4 regions of the Enterobacter sp. 6722112 genome follow, and region 1 is predicted to be linked to each of the others. Evidence: predicted binding sites of a transcription regulator. Region 1 holds the regulator's gene; each other region holds the start of a gene.
The links. Region 1 encodes PurR, which represses purine synthesis genes. Its sites were predicted from a motif close to CANGCAAACGTTTGCNTG; they were not measured.
Positions count from the first base shown of each region.

Region 1 (4,214 bases):
ACCGCCAGCTCTTTACGTACTTCCGGACGTTCTCCCGCACTTCCTTTCGGCAGTGAGAAGAACAGCGCAACCATCGCGACCACGCCCAGTCCGGCGGTTGCGAGGAAAGACATACGCCAGCCGATGGCTTCTCCCAGCCAGGTGGCAGCGGGAACGCCGCCGATATTAGCGATGGTGAGGCCCATGAACATAGTGGCTACCGCGCTGGCCTGCTTATGTTTTGGCACCACGCTGGCGGCAACAACCGAGCCCAGTCCGAAGAAGGCGCCATGGTTGAGGCTGGTCAGAATGCGCGAAAGCATCAGAGTGGTGTAATCGGGCGAAATTGCGGAAAGCACATTTCCGAGAGTGAAAATCGCCATCAGGAAAATCAGCGCATTGCGGCGAGCGCGGTGGGAAAGCAGCAGCGTCATCAGCGGCGCGCCCACCATCACGCCAATCGCGTAGGCGCTAATTAACATACCGGCCGCAGGAATTGAGACGTCCACACCCCGGGCGATAACAGGCAATAACCCCATAGGGGAGAATTCAGTGGTGCCAATCCCAAAGGCGCCAATCGCCAGGGCCAGCAGGGGAAAATTGATTTTCATGAAGAGACTCCGGATACCGTGCCATAACCCGGCACAGAACTAAGAAGTCAAAAGCATGACATCAATCACAAAAAATGAGAAGTTAACATTTTGGCAAAAGATTTTTGCCGGAGAGGTAACAATAGCGGCAAGAGAGGGAGAAGGTTCTCCCCCCTCCTGAATCAGTGCAGCGCAGCGGTTAAACCACCCGCAACAATCAGGGCAAGAACAACAATGGTGGTAAACAGCGAAAACTTCAGATCGGTACTCATCAATTTTTCTCCTTTTATTCACCCTACGAAAAGTGAGCTTGCTCATTTTTACACAGTTCAGGTCAAAAATCTTCCAGGATTTAAGCGGATATCCACTTTACCTCTTCCCCTTTTCATCAAGATAGGACAAAATTCCACGCTAAATTTATTAGCGTACCGGCCACTGACCCCCTCCTGACGTCCTGTGTCGTTTTCCCGGCGTGTCGCAACTCATGTTTGCGTGATAAGGGTGAGAGAAGGCAAACGTTTACCTTCAATTTTTTCAGGAGCTTAGGATATGGTCTGGAGTGACATTTAATGGCAACAATTAAAGACGTAGCAAAACGCGCAAACGTTTCCACTACAACCGTATCACATGTTATTAACAAAACGCGTTTCGTCGCTGAAGAGACGCGTAATGCCGTCTGGGCGGCAATCAAAGAACTGCACTACTCGCCAAGTGCCGTCGCCCGCAGCCTGAAGGTTAATCACACCAAATCGATTGGCCTGCTGGCCACCAGCAGTGAAGCGGCCTACTTTGCTGAAATCATCGAAGCCGTTGAAAAAAACTGCTTCCAGAAAGGCTATACCCTGATTCTGGGCAACGCGTGGAACAACATTGAAAAACAGCGCGCTTACCTGTCAATGATGGCGCAAAAGCGCGTCGACGGCCTGCTGGTTATGTGTTCTGAATACCCTGAGTCGGTCCTTTCCATGCTGGAAGAGTATCGCCACATTCCGATGGTGGTCATGGACTGGGGCGAAGCGCGCGCAGACTTCACCGACTCTGTTATTGATAACGCCTTTGAAGGCGGCTACATGGCGGGGCGTTATCTGGTAGAACGCGGTCATCGTGAAATTGGCGTGATCCCGGGACCGCTGGAGCGTAACACCGGGGCTGGCCGTCTGGCCGGTTTCATGAAAGCGATGGAAGAGGCGCTGATCACCGTGCCGGAAAACTGGATTGTTCAGGGCGACTTCGAGCCGGAGTCGGGCTATCGCGCCATGCAGCAGATCGTTTCCCAGCCGCATCGCCCTACCGCGGTGTTCTGCGGCGGCGACATCATGGCGATGGGCGCGCTCTGCGCGGCGGATGAACTCGGCCTGCGCGTCCCGCAGGATATCTCGGTGATCGGCTATGACAACGTGCGCAACGCCCGCTTCTTTACCCCGGCGCTGACCACCATTCACCAGCCGAAAGATTCGCTGGGTGAAACGGCCTTCAACATGCTGCTGGACAGGATCGTCAACAAGCGTGAACAGTCCCAGTCCATTGAAGTTCACCCGCGCCTGATTGAACGCCGTTCCGTTGCGGACGGTCCGTTCCGCGACTACCGTCGTTAATCTCATTACGGGGCCAGCTATGCTGGTTCCCGCAACCACTCCCGGTTCAGCGTTTCGCTGTCGCCCAGATAATCCAGCAGCCAGGCCATGGCGGGCGAGACGTCGTTTTGCTGCCACGTCAGACAGCACGCGGCATCCGGGAAGGGGTTTTCCAGCGTCAAGGCCACCCACTCTCCCGCGTCGATGCGCGGGCGCGCAAAATGCACCGGCACCATGCCAACGCACAGCCCCGCGCTCAGACAGGTGGCTGACGACTCCCAGTCCGGTGCGACCACGCGGCGCTGATTATCCAGCAGCCAGGTAATGCGCTTGGGCAGCGAGCGGGAGGTATCTTCCAGCACCAGCGAGGGCCAGTTGCGTAAGGTGTCATCGCTCAGCGGACCTTCCAGCGCCGCCAGCGGGTGATCGCGCGCGACCACGCAGGTCCAGCTCAGCATGCCCATGTCGCGAAACGCGTAGCGCCCCCCAACCGGGATCGCCTGGGTTGCACCAATCGCCATCTCCGCCCTGCCGTCCGCCAGCGCATCCCAGACGCCGTTGAACACTTCCTGCGAAACACGCAGTTCGACGTCGGAAAAATGACGATAGAAATCGACGATCATCTGCCGGGTCCGCTCCGGCTTAACGATGTTATCCACCGCGATAGCGAGATGCCCGCGCCAGCCGTTGGCGATCTGCTGGCACTGCTCACGGGTGATCTGCATTTTTTTGATAACAGACCGCCCTTCCTTCAAAAACCACGCTCCGGCAGGCGTGAGCTCCACGTCGCGATGGCGCCGCTCGAACAGCGGGACCGCCAGCCACGCTTCCAGCTGGCGCACCGTATAGCTGATAGCCGAGGGAACGCGATGCAGCTCCTGGGCGGCACCGGTAAAGCTGCCGTTACGCGCCACGGCATCAACCACTTCAAGGGAATAATCTGACCACATCTTTAGCCTGCAAATTTTTTGAACGCACCCGCCAAATATTAGCGTTTCACAAGCCGCTTTGCACTCCCTACACTCTGCGCCAACGTACACCTGCCTCCTCAGGAGAAAAAAGTGCAACCCAGGAAAGGATTTTTAGTCTGGCTCGGCGGCTTAAGCGTGCTGGGCTTTTTGGCGACCGATATGTATCTGCCCGCGTTCGCCGCGATGCAGGAAGATTTGCAAACCCCTGCCGCCGCCATCAGCGCCAGTTTAAGTTTGTTCCTCGCCGGCTTTGCTTTTGCGCAATTGCTGTGGGGGCCGCTCTCGGATCGTTTTGGCCGTAAGCCCGTCCTGTTGTTGGGGCTGGCGATTTTTGCCGTAGGCTGTCTGGGCATGCTGTGGGTCCGCGATGCCGCCTGGTTGCTGGCGCTGCGCTTTATTCAGGCGGTCGGTGTCTGCGCCGCAGCGGTGACCTGGCAGGCGCTGGTGACCGATTACTACCCCGCCTCGCGCACTAACCGCATATTCGCCACTATAATGCCGCTGGTCGGCCTGTCGCCGGCGCTTGCCCCGTTACTGGGCAGCTGGATCCTCGCGCATTTCGACTGGCAGGCTATTTTCGCCACGCTCTTTGCTATTACGCTGGTCCTGATGCTGCCTGCTTTCGGGCTTAAACCTGCGCATAAAAAAGAGACGCATCCGGACGCAAAGCCCATCACCTTTACCTCTTTACTGCGGTCGAAAGCCTATCGCGGTAACGTGCTGATTTATGCTGCCTGCTCTGCCAGCTTCTTTGCCTGGCTAACCGGTTCGCCGTTCATTCTGCATGACATGGGCTACAGCCCGGCGGCTATCGGCCTGAGTTATGTACCACAGACCATCGCCTTCCTGGTGGGTGGCTATGGCTGTCGCGCCGCGCTGCAAAAATGGGAAGGCCAACAGATGCTGCCCTGGCTGCTGGTGCTGTATGCGCTAAGCGTGATTGCGACCTGGGCTGTCGGCTTTATTCCCGGCGCCGGGCTTGCAGAAATTTTGATTCCGTTCTGCGTCATGGCGATCGCTAACGGGGCTATCTACCCTATCGTTGTAGCCCAGGCGTTGCGTCCATTCCCGCAGGCGACAGGCCGCGCTGCCGCGCTGCA
Region 1 is NZ_JBZWGR010000007.1:1,715,902-1,720,115, reverse strand. It holds gene AC4OVU_RS09780 (MFS transporter) at 1-590, opposite strand, end outside; gene cydH (cytochrome bd-I oxidase subunit CydH) at 752-841, opposite strand; gene purR (HTH-type transcriptional repressor PurR) at 1,139-2,164, shown strand; gene punR (DNA-binding transcriptional activator PunR) at 2,182-3,093, opposite strand; gene punC (purine nucleoside transporter PunC) at 3,205-4,214, shown strand, end outside.

Region 2 (4,214 bases), 1.4 Mb from region 1:
ATGGCTGACCCAGAAGCAGGCCGCAAAGACCAGCGTCAGCAGGGCCAGAATTCGCACCGCTTTAATCAGTAAGGAGGGATCGCTGACGCGGGGCGCAATCAGCAGGCTACCCAGGAAACGTGCCACCAGCCCCGCGCCCAGCAGGATGCCAATGGTCTCAGGCGTCAGACCAATTCCCTTGAGCCAGACGCTCCAGAAAGGCAAAAAAATACCGTAACTAAAGAAATAGGTGAAATAGCTGAGCGCCAGCCAGCGCGTGGAATGCAAGACCATGAATCCCTCCCGAAATGGAGGCGATAGTCTGGCGTTAATCCCTGATTTTAGCAAGTCGTTAGCGCGCTATAAATTAACGATAAATTAACATCATGGACAGCCGGTCGGCGTATGGCGAGAGCGGCAAAATTGTATTACGTTTAAAGAACATCGCCTGAAGAGGTCGTTTGCCATGAACAGCTTACGTTATTTCGATTTCGGCTCCTCTCGTTCTTTCCTGCTTTTAATTGCCCGCATTGCTATTGTGGTCCTGTTTATTATTTTCGGTTATCCCAAGCTGACGGGGTTTAGCGGCACCGTTCAGTATATGACGTCGCTCGGCGCCCCCATGCCCATGCTGGCCGCCATTGTTGCGGTGGTGATGGAAGTCCCCGCCGCGATTCTGATCGTGCTGGGCTTTTTCACCCGCCCCCTCGCGGTGATCTTTGTCTTCTATACGCTGGGAACGGCGGTGATTGGTCACCACTACTGGGATATGACGGGCGATGCTGTTCTGCCAAATATGATTAACTTCTACAAAAATGTGAGTATCGCTGGCGGCTTTATTTTGCTGGCGATTACCGGGCCGGGGGCCATCTCCCTCGACCGACGTTAGCCCATAAAAAAAGGCCGCATGAGCGGCCTTTTTCAGTTCTGCGACGCAGAGAATTATGCGTACACCGGGAAGCGTGCGCAGATGTCCAGAACTTTACCTTTAACGCGCTCGATAACCGCGTCGTCATTGATGTTGTCCAGAACGTCACACATCCAGCCCGCCAGCTCTTTCACTTCCGCTTCTTTAAAGCCACGGCGAGTTACGGCCGGAGAACCGATACGGATACCGGAAGTCACGAACGGGCTCTTCGGATCGTTTGGCACGCTGTTTTTGTTGACGGTAATGTTGGCGCGACCGAGGGCTGCGTCAGCTTCTTTACCGGTCAGGTTCTTATCAACCAGGTCCAGCAGGAACAGGTGGTTTTCAGTCCCGCCAGAGACCACTTTGTAGCCACGGTTCAGGAACACTTCCACCATCGCTTTGGCGTTTTTAGCAACCTGCTGCTGATAAACCTTGAACTCTGGCTCCATCGCTTCTTTCAGCGCGACGGCTTTCGCGGCGATAACGTGCATCAGCGGGCCGCCCTGGGCGCTTGGGAACACGGCGGAGTTCAGCTTTTTGTACTGCTCTTCGTCACCGCCTTTCGCCAGGATCAGACCACCGCGTGGACCCGCCAGGGTTTTGTGGGTAGTGGTGGTCACAACGTGCGCATGTGGAACCGGGTTCGGGTAAACGCCTGCCGCAATCAGACCGGCAACGTGCGCCATGTCGACGAACAGGTACGCACCGATGCTGTCAGCGATTTCACGCATTTTTGCCCAGTCAACGATGCCGGAGTAAGCAGAGAAGCCACCGATGATCATCTTCGGCTTGTGCTCTTTGGCCTGCTTCGCCATGTCTTCGTAGTCAATTTTACCGGACTCATCAATACCGTAAGGGATGATGTTGTACAGTTTGCCAGAGAAGTTAACCGGGGAGCCGTGAGTCAGGTGGCCGCCCTGCGCCAGGTTCATACCCAGAACGGTATCGCCCGGCTGCAACAGCGCGGTGTAAACAGCGAAGTTAGCCTGAGAGCCAGAGTGCGGCTGGACGTTCGCGTAGTCAGCGCCAAAGAGTTCTTTCGCACGGTCAATCGCCAGCTGCTCAACGATATCAACGTATTCGCAACCGCCGTAGTAGCGCTTGCCCGGATAACCTTCAGCATATTTGTTGGTCAGCTGAGAACCCTGCGCCTGCATTACGCGCGGGCTGGTGTAGTTTTCGGAGGCGATCAGTTCGATGTGCTCTTCCTGACGTACTTTTTCCTGCTCCATAGCCTGCCACAGTTCGGCATCATAATCGGCAATGTTCATTTCACGCTTTAACATCCGCATCTCCTGACTCAGCTAACAAGTAAATTTTTGGCCTGAAAAGGCAGTCCTGTTGGACGACGGGCAACAGTATAACTGAATAGTTCTGCGATAACAGGTCTTGACAAACGATTTTACGCAAACGTTTACCTCCACGCCACGCAAGGGTTTGAGCAATAAAGCTCTCGCCATTTTCAACGGATTTCTTTTCAGCTTTGTGATGCATATTTTTCACGATGCAAAGAACCATTTACATTGCAGGGGTATTTTTATAAGATGCATCTAAAATACATCATTAAAGTAACATCAGAAGGAAGCTGCTATGCTCGACGCCCAAACCATCGCTACCGTGAAAGCCACAATCCCCCTGCTGGTTGAAACGGGTCCTAAACTGACCGCCCATTTCTACGATCGCATGTTCGCGCATAACCCGGAGCTCAAAGAGATTTTCAACATGAGCAACCAGCGTAACGGCGATCAGCGCGAAGCGCTGTTTAACGCTATTGCCGCCTATGCCAGCAACATCGAAAACCTGCCGGCTCTGCTGCCTGCGGTGGAAAAAATCGCCCAGAAGCACACCAGCTTCCAGATCAAACCTGAGCAGTACAACATCGTCGGCAGTCACCTGCTGGCAACCCTGGACGAAATGTTCAGCCCGGGCCAGGAAGTACTGGATGCCTGGGGTAAGGCCTATGGCGTACTGGCAAACGTATTCATCAACCGTGAAGCGCAGATCTACAGCGAAAACGCCAGCAAGAATGGCGGCTGGGAAGGCACGCGCGCCTTCCGCATCGTCGAGAAAACCCCGCGCAGCGCACTGATCACCAGCTTTGAGTTTGAGCCAGTGGACGGTCAGCCGGTTGCCGATTACCAGCCGGGCCAGTATCTGGGCGTCTGGCTGAAGCCTGAAGGCTTCCCGCACCAGGAGATTCGCCAGTACTCCCTGACCCGCAAGCCAGACGGCAAAGGCTATCGCATTGCGGTTAAACGTGAGGAAGGCGGTCAGGTATCCAACTGGCTGCATAACGAAGCCAGCGTGGGCGACGTGGTCCATCTGGCGGCACCGGCGGGCGATTTCTTTATGGCCGTTGAAACGAATACCCCGGTGACGTTGATCTCCGCAGGCGTAGGTCAGACGCCAATGCTGGCGATGCTGGATACGCTGGCGAAAGCAAACCACAGCGCGCAGGTTAACTGGTTCCACGCGGCGGAGAACGGTGATGTGCACGCCTTTGCGGATGAAGTCAAAGCGCTCGGAGCGACCCTGCCGCGTTTCACCGCGCATACCTGGTATCGCCTGCCGACGGAGGCAGACCGCGCAGCGGCTCGTTTCGACAGCGAAGGCCTGATGAATTTAGGGCAGCATGAAGGGGCGTTCAGCGCACCGGGGATGCAGTTCTACGTTTGTGGGCCAGTAGCGTTTATGCAGTATGCCGCGAAGCAGCTGGTAGACCTGGGCGTGAATAAAGACAACATTCATTACGAATGTTTCGGCCCGCATAAAGTGCTGTAATCGCCCGGCGGCGCTGCGCTTGCACGGGCCTACGAAGGGTTTTGTAGGCCGGGTACGCGCAGCGCCACCCGGCAAGAATGTTAAATCGCCGCGTCGTCTTCTTCGCCGGTACGGATACGGATCACGCGCGCCACGTCAAAGACGAAGATTTTCCCGTCGCCAATTTTACCGGTCTGCGCCGTGCGGATGATGGTATCCACACAGGTATCGACGATATCATCGCTCACCACGATCTCGATTTTCACTTTCGGCAGAAAGTCCACCATGTACTCTGCGCCACGGTATAGCTCGGTGTGGCCCTTCTGACGACCAAAACCTTTCACTTCAGTTACGGTCATCCCGGTGATGCCTACTTCTGCCAGCGCTTCACGTACATCATCCAGTTTGAAAGGTTTAATAATCGCATCAATCTTTTTCATGGTGGGTCCTTAAACTCTTGCCAGTAAGCAGCCTCGTAATCGGTTGCTCACAGTATCATATTCAGGCGAATTTTGCGGTATTACTCTTTAAAATCGTTCGCTTCCAGCTCGTGACGTGAGAGCAA
Region 2 is NZ_JBZWGR010000007.1:3,112,400-3,116,613, forward strand. It holds partial or broken gene AC4OVU_RS16255 (3-phenylpropionate MFS transporter) at 1-273, opposite strand, end outside; gene AC4OVU_RS16260 (DoxX family protein) at 446-868, shown strand; gene glyA (serine hydroxymethyltransferase) at 922-2,175, opposite strand; gene hmpA (NO-inducible flavohemoprotein) at 2,480-3,670, shown strand; gene glnB (nitrogen regulatory protein P-II) at 3,751-4,089, opposite strand; gene glrR (two-component system response regulator GlrR) at 4,170-4,214, opposite strand, start outside.
Region 2: glyA (serine hydroxymethyltransferase) is a predicted target of PurR. The motif match lies at 2,293-2,310, and genes of this name have one in related genera.

Region 3 (4,214 bases), 1.2 Mb from region 1:
TTTATAGCGAGATGACGGCAGGGCTAAGTCATGAAATGGAGCGCCACGAGCTGATGCTTTTTCTGGCGAATAGCGAGGAATCGGCAGAGCGACAGCAAAAATTTGTTGATTCACTGATGCGTAATAACGTCGGCGGTATGGTGCTGTGTGCGGCTCGGGAAACGCCCCAGGCCTTTTTTGAGGGTCTGAAGCGGCGCAATATTCCGGCTATCATGGTTGTGCGCCCGCTGAACGATCCGGATTTTGATTTTGTCGGAACGGATAACTTCTTAGGCACGCAGATGGCGACGGAGCATCTGCTCAGAATGGGCCATCGGCATATTGCGTTCATTGGAGGGAGTCAGAATTCGGGCTCTCGGGCGCAGCGTATCGGGGGCTTTACCAGCAAGCTGCTGGAATACGGCGTGACGCCGAATCCTGCCTGGATCAGAACCTCACACGCCAGCCAAAGCGACGGCGCGCGCGTGGCAGAGGCGTTACTTCTCGAGCATCCACACATCAGTGCGGCAATTTGCTATCAGGATGTTGTGGCGCTGGGGGTGATGCAAAGCTTACGCAAGATGGGCCGTGAGCCGGGACGTGATTTTGCGCTGGTCGGTTTCGATGATATTACCGAAGCGGCTCTGGTGCAGCCCGCATTGACCACCGTATCGGTGGCGGCGAAAGAGATTGGTCGTAAGGCAGGGGAGTTACTTTACAGCCGCATACAGGGCAACGACGAACCCGCCAAACGAATCATTCTGCCGCCTGCGCTGGTGGTGCGGGAATCATGCGGTTTTCGCTGACGATCATGTCTTTCACTGATATCTCACCCTGTTTATCATTAAATTCTAATTATCGGCGTTTTCTGTGGCAGCCTGTGCAAAGGCTGGTTAATCTGAAAACGATTTACATCATTTTAACGTAAGAGAATAACTATGCATGATGCACAGATCCGCGTCGCCATTGCGGGCGCGGGTGGACGTATGGGCCGTCAGCTGATTCAGGCGGCACTACAGATGGATGGCGTGGCGCTTGGCGCGGCGCTGGAGCGTGAAGGTTCATCGCTTTTGGGAGCCGATGCAGGCGAGCTGGCAGGCGCAGGTCAGACGGGCGTTACCGTGCAGGGCAGCCTTGAGGCGGTGAAAGAAGACTTTGACGTGTTTATCGATTTTACCCGCCCTGAAGGCACGTTGGCTCACCTGGCGTTTTGCCGTCAGCACGGTAAAGGGATGGTGATTGGCACCACCGGTTTTGACGAGGCCGGTAAGCAAGCCATTCAGGATGCGTCCACTGAGATTGCGATTGTCTTTGCGGCAAACTTTAGCGTGGGGGTAAACGTCATGCTGAAATTGCTGGAGAAGGCGGCGAAGGTGATGGGCGACTATACCGACATTGAAATCGTCGAAGCGCACCATCGCCACAAAGTCGATGCTCCGTCAGGCACGGCGCTGGCGATGGGCGAAGCGATTGCGTGTGCAATGGATAAAGATTTGAAAGACATCGCGGTCTATTCTCGCGAAGGCCACACTGGCGAGCGCGTGCCTGGCACCATTGGGTTTGCCACCGTTCGCGCGGGTGATATCGTCGGTGAACATACCGCTATGTTCGCCGATATTGGCGAAAGGATCGAAATCACTCATAAAGCATCCAGCCGCATGACATTTGCAAACGGGGCGGTACGTTCGGCATTGTGGCTGAAAGGTAAGCGTAATGGTCTTTTTGACATGCGAGATGTCCTAGAACTCAACAATTTGTAAGCATTATTACCCTTCGTGATGTGGTTATTGCAGTCGTAATTACTTGATTGCATAGGGCAATATTTTATTGCCCTTTTATTTTGTCTATTTGTGGTGTTTATTGTGTCTAACTGATTTAAAGTAAGTGTTTTCTCGATAATTTCTGTTGCTGAACTGTAAATTTTGACCATTTGGTCCACTTTTTATTCCTGCAAGACGTTTCTTTCTATTAAACTGCATACGCAAGCGGTTTCCACAGTGATTTAGTTGATCTTTTTGCCGCTTAATCTGAGTTCAGACCGCCAGGCTTGCAAAAGAATATACAAAACTCCCGTTTTAAGTTGACTTTTACATGGCAAATCCCCAGAATGCCGCCGTTTGCCAAAAATCCGCTGGCAACACATTTGCATTGATCCATGACATGGTTATGAATTAATATGCAAATAAAGTGAGTGAATATTCTCTGGAGGGTGTTTTGATTAAGTCAGCGCTATTGGTTCTGGAAGACGGAACCCAGTTTATCGGTCGAGCCATAGGGGCAACGGGTTCGGCGGTTGGGGAAGTCGTTTTCAATACTTCAATGACCGGTTATCAAGAAATCCTCACTGATCCTTCCTATTCTCGCCAAATCGTTACTCTTACTTATCCTCATATCGGCAATGTCGGCACCAATGCGGCTGACGAAGAATCCTCTCAGGTACATGCGCAAGGCCTGGTCATTCGCGACCTGCCGCTGATTGCCAGCAACTTCCGCAACACCGAAGACCTCTCTTCTTACCTGAAGCGCCACAACATTGTGGCGATTGCCGATATCGATACCCGTAAGCTGACGCGTCTGCTGCGCGAGAAGGGTGCACAAAACGGTTGTATCATCGCAGGGGATAACCTCGATGCGACGCTGGCGCTGGAAAAAGCGAAAGCCTTCCCGGGACTGAACGGTATGGACCTGGCGAAAGAAGTGACCACCGCTGAAGCCTACAGCTGGACGCAGGGAAGCTGGACGCTGGAAGGCGACCTGCCGGAAGCGAAACCGGAAAGCGAGCTGCCGTTCCACGTGGTGGCCTACGATTTTGGCGCCAAGCGCAACATCCTGCGTATGCTGGTTGACCGTGGCTGCCGCCTGACGGTGGTTCCGGCGAAAACCTCTGCTGAAGATGTTCTGAAGATGAACCCGGACGGCATCTTCCTCTCTAACGGTCCTGGCGACCCGGCGCCGTGCGACTACGCTATCGACGCCATCAAGTCCTTCCTTGAAACCGACATCCCGGTATTCGGCATCTGTCTCGGCCATCAGCTGCTGGCGCTGGCGAGCGGAGCGAACACCGTCAAGATGAAGTTTGGCCACCACGGTGGTAACCACCCGGTGAAAGATATCGACAACAACACGGTGATGATCACCGCGCAGAACCACGGCTTCGCTGTGGATGAAGCGACGATGCCAGCTAACCTGCGCGTGACGCATAAGTCACTGTTCGATGGTACCTTGCAGGGTATCCATCGCACCGATAAGCCTGCGTTCAGCTTCCAGGGCCACCCTGAAGCCAGCCCGGGCCCACACGATGCCGCGCCGCTGTTCGATCACTTCATCGAACTTATCGAGCAATACCGTAAGACCGCTAAATAATCAGGAGCTGAGAAGACCATGCCAAAACGTACAGACATAAAAAGCATCCTGATCCTTGGCGCTGGCCCGATTGTCATCGGCCAGGCCTGCGAATTCGACTACTCCGGCGCGCAGGCGTGTAAAGCCCTGCGTGAAGAGGGTTACCGTGTCATCCTGGTAAACTCTAACCCGGCCACCATCATGACCGACCCGGAAATGGCGGATGCGACCTACATCGAGCCGATTCACTGGGAAGTGGTACGCAAAATTATCGAGAAAGAGCGTCCGGACGCGGTGCTGCCGACCATGGGCGGCCAGACGGCGCTGAACTGTGCGCTGGAGCTGGAGCGTCAGGGCGTGCTGGAAGAGTTCGGCGTGACCATGATCGGTGCGACCGCCGACGCGATTGATAAAGCAGAAGACCGTCGCCGCTTCGACGTGGCAATGAAAAAAATTGGCCTTGATACCGCACGTTCCGGTATCGCGCACAATATGGAAGAAGCGCTGGCCGTTGCGGCTGAAGTGGGTTATCCGTGCATTATCCGCCCTTCCTTCACCATGGGCGGCACCGGCGGCGGCATTGCCTACAACCGCGAAGAGTTTGAAGAGATTTGCGAGCGCGGCCTGGATCTCTCCCCAACCAAAGAGTTGCTGATTGATGAATCGCTGATTGGCTGGAAAGAGTACGAGATGGAAGTGGTGCGTGATAAAAATGACAACTGCATCATCGTCTGCTCCATCGAAAACTTCGACGCGATGGGGATCCACACCGGTGACTCCATCACCGTTGCGCCAGCTCAGACGCTGACCGACAAAGAGTACCAAATCATGCGTAACGCCTCGATGGCGGTACTGCGTGAAATCGGCGTGGAAACCGGCGGCTCTAACGTGCA
Region 3 is NZ_JBZWGR010000007.1:503,876-508,089, forward strand. It holds gene AC4OVU_RS04020 (LacI family DNA-binding transcriptional regulator) at 1-785, shown strand, start outside; gene dapB (4-hydroxy-tetrahydrodipicolinate reductase) at 918-1,739, shown strand; gene carA (glutamine-hydrolyzing carbamoyl-phosphate synthase small subunit) at 2,194-3,342, shown strand; gene carB (carbamoyl-phosphate synthase large subunit) at 3,361-4,214, shown strand, end outside.
Region 3: carA (glutamine-hydrolyzing carbamoyl-phosphate synthase small subunit) is a predicted target of PurR. The motif match lies at 1,958-1,975, and genes of this name have one in related genera.

Region 4 (4,214 bases), 800 kb from region 1:
GGGGAAGGGGAAGGTCAACTCCCCGGCGAGGGATACTTACTTCAGTTTTGACTGCGCCCAGACAATACCGCTCGCATATTCTGGCGGCAGCAGGGGAACAATCGCTTCCAGCGTGGCGCTCAGACGGTCCGTGTCGGTATCGTTCAGGTTCAGATGGCCGACCTTACGCCCCGGACGCACCTCTTTGTCGTACCAGTGCAGGTGCACCAGCGGCAGCTTCAGCCAGTTGTAGTTCAGATCGGTGCCGATCAGGTTGATCATCACCGACGGGCTGGTCACCACCGGCTGCGGCAGCGGCAGATCGGTGATGGCGCGCAGGTGCAGCTCGAACTGGCTGATGGAGGCGCCGTTTTGCGTCCAGTGGCCGCTGTTGTGCACGCGCGGCGCAAGTTCGTTGATCAGCAGACCCGACGGCGTGACGAAACACTCCATCGCCATCACGCCCACATAGCCCAGCTCATGCATAATGGCAGAGAGCATCTCTTCCGCCTGCGCCTGCTGGTCAGCATTGGCGTGCGGGAAGGCGACGCTGGTGCGCAGAATCCCGTCCTGATGCAGGTTATGCGTTAGCGGGTAAAAAACGGTGTGCCCGTCATGCCCGCGCGCGCCAACCAGCGACACTTCACCGCTAAAGTTAATGCCCTGCTCAACAATGCACTCGCCGTAGCAGTCGTCCGGCAGCTCGGCGGTGTCGTTCGCGCGCAGGCGCCACTGCCCGCGGCCGTCGTAGCCGCCGACGCGACGCTTCACAATCGCCAGGTCTCCCAGCATCGCAAAGACGTCATCCCACTCGCGCTTATCGGAAAGCAGCTGCCACGGCGCGGTCGCGAGGCCGAGCTTGTCGAAAAGCTGTTTTTGCGTGAGACGGTCGGCAATGATCGGAAAGACGTCGCGGTTCACAAAGGCGTTATGGCGCGCCAGCTCGCGGGTCAGGGCGGTTTCCGGCCAGCGTTCAATTTCGGCGGTGATCACGCTCTGATGGAACGGCACGGCTTCCGGCTCGGCATCCAGCCCGACGGGCCAGACGGCAATACCCAGCGGCTCACCGGCCTGACGCAGCATCCGGCCAAGCTGACCATTACCAAGAACGCAAACCTGCTTCATGCTGCACCCCGCGGATCCGGGTTATCCAGCACCTCATCGGTCTGGGCTTTACGCCACTCCGCCAGACGCTGATGCAACTCTTTATCATGCGTCGCCAGGATCTGCGCGGCCAGCAGGGCGGCATTTGCCGCACCTGCTTTACCAATCGCCAGGGTACCGACAGGAATACCGCGCGGCATCTGGACGATAGAGTAAAGGCTATCCACCCCGCTTAACGCGGCGCTTTGCACGGGAACACCCAGTACCGGCACCAGCGTTTTGGCGGCAATCATGCCCGGCAGATGTGCTGCGCCGCCCGCACCGGCAATGATCACCTCGTAACCGTTCTCTTCGGCGCTTTCGGCGAAGCTGAACAGTTTATCCGGCGTACGGTGCGCGGAAACCACTTCGACGTGGTGCGGAACATTCAGGATTTCAAAGATTTCGGCGGCGAACTGCATGGTAGCCCAGTCGCTTTTGGACCCCATCACGATGGCGACACGCGCCGGATTATTGCGGGAAGACATGCGTCTTAAAACTCCTGTGGTGCGGAACACACTGCTTTCGAGGGCACAGAGAATAGCATGTAATACCGGCAAGGAAAACGGTTGCGTGGTCGGGAAATGAGCGAAAAGACGGGGAGGCGTTAAAACGGGAAGGCGATCAGTTCGACACCTTCCGGCGTAACTTTGACCATCGATCCTTCGCTGTGCCAGGCGCCTAAAACCACGCGATGGGCGGGCTCGCCGTTGGCGATAAGGGAATGCACATCGGGACGATGGGTATGGCCGTGGATCAGCCACTGAACGCGATGCTTCTCCATCACCTTCACCACCGCCTGCGGATTGACGTCCATGATGGTCATCGATTTGCTGCTGTTGGCGGCCTTGCTGCCCGCGCGCATTCTGGCGGCGATGCGGTTGCGGATAAACAGCGGCAGGGCGAGGAACACTTTCTGGATCCACGGGGTGTGAACTTTGGCGCGAAACGCCAGGTAGCCGGTATCGTCAGTGCAGAGCGTGTCGCCGTGCATGATCAGAATATTGCGGCCATAGAGGTTGAGCACCTGCTCTTCCGGCAGCAGCGTCATACCGCTCTCGCGGGCGTAGCGCTGGCCGATCAGGAAATCACGGTTGCCGTGAATGAAATAGCAGGGGACGCCGGAATCCACCAGCACTTTAATGGCCGCAGCTATCTCACGGTGCAGCGGGTTCGGATCGTCGTCGCCTATCCAGGACTCAAACAGGTCGCCCAGAATGTACAGCGCGTCGGCGCTTTTCGCTTCACCGCGTAAAAAACGCAGAAAACCGGCGGTTATCGCCGGTTCTTCTGTTTGCAGATGCAGATCCGCAATAAAGAGTGTCGCCACGAATTACTCGCTGACGGTCACGCTTGTGATCACAACGTCTTCTTTAGGAACGTCCTGGTGCATACCGCTGCGGCCAGTAGAAACGGCTTTGATCTTGTCGACCACGTCCATTCCTTCAACCACTTCTGCGAATACGCAGTAGCCCCAGCCTTGCAGACTTTCGCCAGAGAAGTTCAGGAAGTCGTTGTCCGCTACGTTGATGAAGAACTGTGCGGTCGCAGAGTGTGGCGCCTGAGTACGGGCCATTGCCAGCGTACCACGGGTGTTTTTCAGGCCGTTGTTCGCTTCGTTTTTGATCGCTTCTTTCGTCTCTTTCTGGCGCATGCCAGGCTCGAAACCGCCGCCCTGGATCATAAAGCCGTTGATCACACGGTGGAAAATGGTGTTGTTGTAGAAACCTTCGCGGCAGTAGTCCAGGAAGTTTTTAACTGTTTCAGGCGCTTTGTCATCAAAGGTTTTGATTACGATATCGCCATGATTAGTGTGGAAAGTAACCATTTTTGCATCCTGTTCCGTTATTGTGGTGCGTCGACCCGTGCTCGGGTCACATATAGGGGCTTGTTATAGCATAACCACAGGACACGATCACCTTGCATTGTGTGCTGACCGTACTCCGAATTATGGGTATTATAAGGAACAAACAATCCACACACGTGTTTACATGGAATCTTCGATGTTAAAAATCTTTAATACAATGACGCGCCAAAAAGAGGAATTTAAACCTATCCATGCCGGGGAAGTCGGCATGTACGTGTGTGGTATTACGGTTTATGATCTCTGTCATATCGGCCATGGCCGTACCTTTGTCGCGTTTGACGTGGTGTCTCGCTACCTGCGCTTCCTGGGCTATAACCTGAAGTACGTGCGCAACATCACCGACATCGACGACAAAATCATTAAACGTGCTAATGAAAATGGCGAAAGCTTTGTTGCGCTGGTGGATCGCATGATCGCCGAAATGCACAAGGATTTTGATGCCTTAAATATTCTGCGCCCGGACAGCGAGCCGCGTGCGACCCACCATATCCATGAAATCATTGATATCACCCAAAAGCTGATCGAGCGCGGTCACGCCTATGTGGCGGACAACGGCGACGTGATGTTCTCGGTGCCGACGGACCCAACCTACGGTGCGCTTTCCCGCCAGGATCTGGACCAGCTCCAGGCCGGTGCGCGCGTGGACGTGGTTGACGTGAAGCGTAATCCGATGGACTTCGTGCTGTGGAAGATGTCCAAAGCGGGCGAACCGAGCTGGCCATCCCCGTGGGGCGAAGGGCGTCCGGGCTGGCACATTGAATGTTCCGCGATGAACTGCAAGCAGCTGGGCAACCATTTCGACATCCATGGCGGCGGTTCGGATCTGATGTTCCCGCACCATGAAAACGAAATCGCGCAGTCCACCTGTGCACACGGCGGCGAGTACGTGAACTACTGGATGCACTCCGGGATGGTGATGGTTGACCGCGAGAAGATGTCGAAATCGCTGGGTAACTTCTTCACCGTGCGCGACGTGCTGAAGTATTACGACGCGGAAACCGTGCGCTACTTCCTGATGTCTGGCCACTATCGCAGCCAGCTGAACTACAGCGAAGAGAACCTGAAGCAGGCGCGCGCTGCGCTGGAGCGTCTGTATACCGCCTTGCGCGGCACCGATAAATCTGTTCCGGCCGCAGGCGGTGAGGCGTTCGAGGCCCGCTTCGTTGAGGTCATGAACGACGACTTCAACACCCCGGAAGCCTACTCCGTGCTGTTCGACATGGCG
Region 4 is NZ_JBZWGR010000007.1:920,838-925,051, forward strand. It holds gene purK (5-(carboxyamino)imidazole ribonucleotide synthase) at 37-1,104, opposite strand; gene purE (5-(carboxyamino)imidazole ribonucleotide mutase) at 1,101-1,610, opposite strand; gene lpxH (UDP-2,3-diacylglucosamine diphosphatase) at 1,730-2,452, opposite strand; gene ppiB (peptidylprolyl isomerase B) at 2,456-2,950, opposite strand; gene cysS (cysteine--tRNA ligase) at 3,126-4,214, shown strand, end outside.
Region 4: purE (5-(carboxyamino)imidazole ribonucleotide mutase) is a predicted target of PurR. The motif match lies at 1,681-1,698, and genes of this name have one in related genera.